DNA from 2 places in the Pseudoalteromonas sp. 2CM41L genome. Region 2 is predicted to be linked to the other one. Evidence: predicted binding sites of a transcription regulator. Region 2 holds the regulator's gene; the other holds the start of a gene.
What was found. Region 2 encodes sigma-54, which starts transcription at its own class of promoters, with help from an activator protein. Its sites were predicted from a motif close to GTTGGCACGNNNNTNGNNT; they were not measured.
Positions count from the first base shown of each region.

Region 1: MTF64_RS10795 (PspA/IM30 family protein) is a predicted target of sigma-54. The motif match lies at 1,917-1,935, and genes of this name have one in related genera.

Region 1 covers NZ_JALNTN010000007.1:115,510-119,036, reverse strand. Annotated here, with positions in the region: gene MTF64_RS10805 (MarC family protein) at 39-659, shown strand; gene dusA (tRNA dihydrouridine(20/20a) synthase DusA) at 741-1,730, shown strand; gene MTF64_RS10795 (PspA/IM30 family protein) at 1,976-2,668, shown strand; gene MTF64_RS10790 (PspC domain-containing protein) at 2,679-2,885, shown strand; gene MTF64_RS10785 (hypothetical protein) at 2,895-3,221, shown strand; gene MTF64_RS10780 (copper chaperone PCu(A)C) at 3,301-3,527, shown strand, end outside.
Region 2 covers NZ_JALNTN010000006.1:160,594-164,120, reverse strand. Annotated here, with positions in the region: gene rapZ (RNase adapter RapZ) at 1-235, opposite strand, end outside; gene MTF64_RS10150 (PTS sugar transporter subunit IIA) at 255-707, opposite strand; gene hpf (ribosome hibernation promoting factor) at 712-999, opposite strand; gene MTF64_RS10140 (RNA polymerase factor sigma-54) at 1,027-2,526, opposite strand; gene lptB (LPS export ABC transporter ATP-binding protein) at 2,596-3,321, opposite strand; gene lptA (lipopolysaccharide transport periplasmic protein LptA) at 3,318-3,527, opposite strand, start outside.

The DNA of each region.
Region 1 (3,527 bases), on a different contig from region 2:
CGTTTTTATTAAACACTTTTTATCTAGGAACCCCATTAATGCATGAACTGGTAGCTATATTTATTTTCTTTTTTGCGGTGATAGACCCTATAGGTACAGTGCCTGTATTTATTGCTGTGACACGAGGGGAAGATGAAAAGTTTAAACGAAAAGTTGTTTTTAAGGCCGTGGGTGTATCCGCTGTGGTTTTACTCTTTTTTGTTATTGCCGGTGAGCAGCTATTAAATGCAATTGAAATACCGCTGTCGGCGTTTCAAATAGCGGGGGGCATAGTCCTGCTTATTTTTGCGCTTTCAATGATTTTTGGTGAAAGTAAGCCCGAGTCTGAGATTAAAAGTGTGCGCGACAGCACAGAAACCGCTATTTTTCCGCTAGCCATTCCCTCTATAGCAAGCCCAGGCGCCATGCTTGGCGCAGTACTGATGACCCGCAACGAAGAATACACGTGGGTTGAGCAAGTTACTACATCGTCGATGATGTTGGTTGTATTAGTTGTTGTGCTTGTGCTGTTGTTACTCGCAAATCATGTGCATAAATTAATAGGCGACAGTGGCGCAAGTATTATAAGTAGAATCATGGGGTTAATTTTAAGCTCTGTGGCAGTTACAAATATACTCAACGGTATCGCGCATTATTTTGGTTTACAAATATACAGCTAACATTGATGCTAATTAGGCTTTTGTGTAGAATACAGCGCCTTTTTATGGGCGCATTTACTTATAATCCCCGAGGCTTTTACATTGCAAAAACGCACATTAGATAATCCAACGTTAAACAGACGTTTTTCTGTTGCACCCATGCTTGATTGGACTGATCGTCATTGTCGCACTTTTCATCGTAAGATGAGTAAGCACGCTGTTTTATACACTGAGATGATCACCACGGGGGCGATTTTATTTGGTCGCGGCGATTACCTACACTTTAATCAGCACGAGGGGCCGGTTGCTTTGCAGCTGGGGGGGTCTGATCCCGAGGCGCTAGCAAAGTGTGCAAAGCTTGCGGGTGAGCGTGGCTACGATGAGATTAACTTAAATGTAGGCTGCCCTTCAGATAGAGTACAGAACGGGCGCTTTGGTGCATGCCTAATGGCCGAGCCTGAGCTGGTTGCCCAGTGTGTTGCGGCAATGAAAAGCGAAGTTAGTATTCCTGTTACGGTAAAAACACGCATCGGTATTGATGAGCAAGACTCGTATGAATTTTTATGCGCATTAATTGAAGCCAGCCATAAAGCTGGCTGTGATGACTTTATTATTCATGCCCGTAAAGCGTGGTTAAATGGTTTAAGCCCTAAAGAAAATCGTGAAGTACCGCCTCTTGATTACCCACGTGTTTACCAATTAAAGAAAGACTACCCACAGCTCGATTTAAGCATTAATGGCGGCGTTAAAACAATTGAAGAAAGCCTAGCGCATTTAGCGCATATAGACGGCGTTATGATTGGTCGCGAAGCATATAGTAATCCATTTATGCTTAATGAGGTGGATGAAAAGATTTACGGTGAGGTGGCTAATACTCAGACTCGTCACGATGTGGTGCGCGCTATGTATGATTACATAGAAGAAGAAATGCGTTTAGGTGCTAACTTTTGGCATATAGCACGCCATATGCTGGGGATTTTTCAGGGGCAGCCAGGGGCGCGCGGATTTAGACGTCACCTTTCAGAAAATGGTCACGGTAAACAGGCTGATTTGTCGGTAATGGATAAAGCATTAAGTTTTGTGCCTGAGTAATACTAAAGCGCTGACCAGTTATAAAAAAACCACTTTATAAAGTGGTTTTTTTATAACTAAAATTTAGTCAAAAGATAAATAAGTTAGTGATTTTCGCTTATTAGCATTCAGTTTTTAGTCAGTTTAAAATAACTTATTAGTTGTCTAACTAATTGAATTCAAATGTTTATAAATAACTTTTTGTTACTTGGCATAACTCTTGGAATCTTGTTGTTGTTATCAATTAAAAACAACAGGACAAAACAATGAGTATATTTAATCGCGTAAATGATGTTATCCAATCCAATATTGCTGCCATGCTGGATAAAGCAGAAGACCCAGAAAAACTCCTCAACCTTATGCTAAGTGAAATGCAAGAAGCGCTTAACGAATGTAGAAGCACGGCCGCAGCCTTACTGTGCGAAGAGAAAACGCTTAAACGCCAAATTGCACAAAAACAAAAAGACTTAACTTTGTGGCAAACAAAAGCTGAGCTGGCAGTTGCTAAAAACCGTGACGATTTAGCCAAGTCTGCGTTAGTAGAAAAGCAGCGAGTAGATGAGCAAATTGCAGCAAAAAACACTCAGCTAAATACTCTAAAAGAGTCGATAGAGAAAATTACGGCAGATTGTGAGCGTTTACAGCAAAAAATGGCGCAAGCTAAAAGCAAACAAACTCAATTAATAAAACGCCACGATATTTTTGCTGCACGTGAAAAAGTGAACATGCAATTACACAGCGACAACGTCGCAAATGCTTTGTCTCGCTTTGAAATGATAGAGCAAAAAGTGGAAGGCATAGAAGCACAGGTTGATGCTTATGAACTTACAAATACAGCGCAATCAACCGCTGAGCAAATTGAGTCTTTAGTAAAAAATGAAAAAATAGATGCAGAGCTGGCTCGTTTAAAAGCCAGTGTTAAGCAAAGTAATACCAATACAACTGCGCCAAGCGCTTAAGGAGTAGAGTATGAATAACTTTAAAACACAGCGTGGTTGGTACAAAGATTCACTGAATAAAAAAATATCGGGCGTATGCAGTGGGTTAGCGCGTCGCCTTGATTTTCCAGTGTGGTCAACACGCTTAGTAACTATTTTATTATTTATAAGTTTTCCGTTTGCAGTGGCGCTTGGTTACTTGATTGCTCACTGCTGCCTTGAAGAGCGTGCGTATTAGGAGAGGGATATGAAAACCTTAGCAATATGTGTTGTCGTATATGTGTTACTTTTTACTGATACTGTGTCGCTAATACATTTTGATTCATGGCAGTTTCCACTTTGGATTGCAGATATGAGCTGGGTGGGGCTTGAGCTGGCTGGTGTATTAGTCGCTATTATTGCAGTGGTAGCCGTAATGGCATTAGTGACTATGGGGTTAATAGGCGCCGGGATTGTCGCGCTGGTTGGCACCATTTTGGCACTGTTATTTGGTTCAGTCATGATAGCGTGGCCATTATTATTTGTAGCTGTACTGTGCTGGTTGGTGCTCGATAACAAAAAAGTAACCTCTTAAGCCTTAATTTAACTGACTATTATTAGTTAACTATGTTAAATTTAAAGTGAAATTTTATGCTTTCACAAGGAATAAAGCGATGATGAAGCAGTGCTTTTTTATGGCCTCGGCGTTAATGATTAATGTGTTTTCGTCATCGGTTGCTGCACATGCTGGGCACAGCCACGATACAGACGAAGCTAAGCTTGAAGTAAGCCATGCACAAGTAAGGGCGTTTTTGCCTGGTAGTAAGTCGAGTGTTGGCTATTTAACAATTTCTAACCACGGTGGTGGTGTTGCTAAATTAACTAAAGCAACCATCGAAGG
Region 2 (3,527 bases):
TAGCAAAGTCAGGAAGGTACTCGAGAATATCGTTAAATTCGTCTTGTTCTTTGGGGATATTACGAACATCTATACTAACGGCTATTTTGTCATAGTTATCTGAAACACTTCGCACTAAAGAGGGCAGTAAGTTGACCGGAATATTATCTACGCAATAATAGCCTAAATCTTCAACCACGCGTAAAGCAACCGACTTACCTGAACCAGAACGGCCGCTTATGATAATTAACTCCATTTATAGCCCTTAGTATTTACTACGATTGATCAACAATTACTTGATACAGCTCTGCATCGGTTTTAGCACTACGCAGCTGTTTACAAAATTCTTTGTTGCTCAGTTTATCAGCTATGGTTGCCAGAGTCTTTAGGTGCTGTTGGTTATCGCCATCTGGTACGATGAGTGCAACAAAAATATCAACAGGGCAGTTATCAATAGCATCAAAGTTAACAGGCGTGTCGCTAACAAGTACTAAAGCCAGCGGCTCTTCTACGCCACCCATTCTGCCATGAGGAATGGCGATACCCCGGCCAATACCAGTACTGCCTAGCTTTTCTCTGCTTGCCAGCGCATTAAGAATATCTTGTTGTGGTAAGTAGGGGAGCTTTTCATGAGCTAGCTCACTGATAAACTCTAAAATTCTTTTTTTACTACTAAAAAGGACCGCAGCTTTGCTGCAGTCCTGGCATACTAATGTACTTAATTTCATAATATTAGTGTCTAGCAAGCTTCTCTTTATGTTTTATGACTTGACGATCGAGCTTGTCAATCAACGAGTCTATAGCGGCATACATATCTTGGTGCTCTGTTGAGGCAAATAAATCTGCGCCACTTACATGAATAGTCGCTTCTGCTTTTTGGTTGAGTTTTTCTACATCGAGAATGACATGCACATTGCTAATATGATCTGAGTGCCTTTCTAGCTTTGCAAATTTATTATTTACATAGTCTCTAAGTGAATCAGTTACTTCTACGTGACGACCAGTTAGGTTTAGTTGCATAAGCATTTCCTCTTTGTTTTTTACGTCTTATATCAAACTCTTTCTCTGATTTGACGGTGGAATAGCTAGCGATTCACGGTATTTTGCTATTGTGCGTCTAGCTACTTTAATTCCTTGCTCTGCCAATATATCCGCAATTTTACTATCACTCAATGGTTTAGCTGAGTTTTCCGCGGCAATTAGCTTTTTAATTAGGGCACGTATTGCGGTTGATGAACACTCTCCGCCGTTTTCAGTGCTTACGTGGCTTGAGAAAAAATACTTAAGCTCAAAAATACCACGTGGCGTATGCATATATTTTTGCGTGGTAACACGCGAAATTGTCGATTCATGCATTTCTACCATTTCAGCAACATCGTTTAAAACCATTGGCTTCATGGCTTCGGGGCCATGTTCAAAAAATGCCTGTTGCTGTTTTACAATACAGTTTGTTACTTTGAGCAGCGTGTCGTTTCTGCTTTCAAGGCTTTTTATAAACCATTTAGCTTCTTGTAAGTGAGAGCGAATAAACTGGCTATCACCACTTGATTTTACGGTACGTGACATAGCTGCGTACTGACTATTTACGCGTATTTTTGGCATGCTATCTGGATTTAGCTCTACCACCCAGCGGCCTTTTATTTTTTTAACCGACACATCCGGTATTACATACTCCGACTCTTCCCTTACTATTGTATCTGCAGGTTTTGGGTTGAGGGTATGTATTAGGGTCATGACCTCTTTAAGCTCGTCTTCTTTAAGCTTAGTCTTTTTCATTAATGTACGATAGTCGCGTGCCGCTAATAGATCAATGTGATCGGTTAAGATCATTTTAGTTTGTTCTATAAAAGGGGTGTCTTTATCAAACTGGTTTAGCTGAATGCACAAGCACTCTTGTAAACTGCGCGCGGCTATACCTACAGGGTCAAATAGCTGAATACGTTTTAAAACGGCTTCTATTTCATCAAGTTCAACTTCAACTTCGTCATCGTTTTCTTGGTTAAAGCTTTCTAAAATTTCTTCGCAACTTAGCGTTAAAATACCCGAGTCATCTACAGCTTCTACAATGGCAATAGCAATGGCTTCGTCAGTTGGGCTAAAAGGAGTAAGCTGAAGCTGCCACATTAAATACTCATGTAGCGTTTCAGTAGAGGCACCTTGATAAATAGACTCATCTTCTGGCATTGGGCCTGAGGATGCCGCAGGGGCTGCGCTCATGTACTCATCCCAAGTTACATCCATTGCCATATCATCGCTAACGGTGTCTTTATTTAAAGCTTCGCCACTGTCTTGCTCGTACTCGCTGGTTGTATCGTCAGCCGATGCGCTTACGGTTACATCATCCGTATCTGCTTTTTGTTCATTTTTTCCAGCCGACTCTTCCGTGTAATCTTGCTCTTCTACTTCTAATAGCGGGTTGCTATCAAGTGCTTCTTGTATTTCTTGCTGGAGATCCAATGTACTGAGCTGCAGCAAGCGAATCGCTTGTTGCAATTGTGGAGTCATTGTAAGTTGCTGGCCCATGCGCAGCTGTAATGATTGCCTCATGTATCTCTAACAATCCTTTTATGTTGTTATAATTAATATTAGCAGATGCTTGTAGGTGTGGCTTAAATGTTACAGCCTAAATTGCTCGCCTAAATAAACATCGCGTACAGTTTTGTCATTTAATACGTGTTCTGGGGTACCAGATGCAATTAGCTCCCCATGAGAAACAATGTAGGCTTTTTCACAAACATCAAGGGTTTCTCTTACATTGTGATCGGTAATTAATACGCCAATGCCACGGTTTTTAAGATGTTCTATTATTTTCTTTATATCTAACACTGAAATCGGATCAACACCAGCAAAAGGCTCATCCAATAAAATAAATTTGGGGTTCGCTGCCAGTGCTCTGGCAATTTCTACACGGCGGCGTTCACCACCAGAAAGCGCCATACCTTGGCTATCGCGAATATGCTGAATACTAAATTCATCAAGTAAGTTGTTAAGCGTTTCTTCTCGCGCGGCTTTATTGAGCTCTTTACGCGTTTCTAAAATAGCCATTAGGTTTTGATAAACTGTCAGCTTTCTAAATATTGATGACTCTTGCGGCAAATAGCCAATGCCTAAGCGGGCGCGGCTGTGCATAGGTAATAACGTAATGTCGTTATCATCAATAGAAATTTTACCTTTGTCGCTAGGTACTAACCCTACAATCATGTAAAAGGTGGTGGTTTTACCTGCGCCATTAGGGCCCAATAAGCCAACAATGCTGCCGGCTTCTACTTCAAGGCCTACATTTTTTACAACTTGGCGGCCTTTATAGCTTTTTGCTAATAGTTCTGCTTTTAAGGTGCTCATGGTTGACCTTCGTTACCTGTTTTTTCTTTAATTTTTGCTTCAACAGGCACTAAAATTGTGTGGACACGATCCGTGGAGTTTTCGTCTTTTTCTGCGCTAATAAGCTGCTGCTGCATATCGTAGGTAATACTTTTAGCATTAATTTTTTGACCGGCTTGCGCGACTTCAGCATCGCCAACAAGCGTTAAAAATCGCTTTGCTACGTC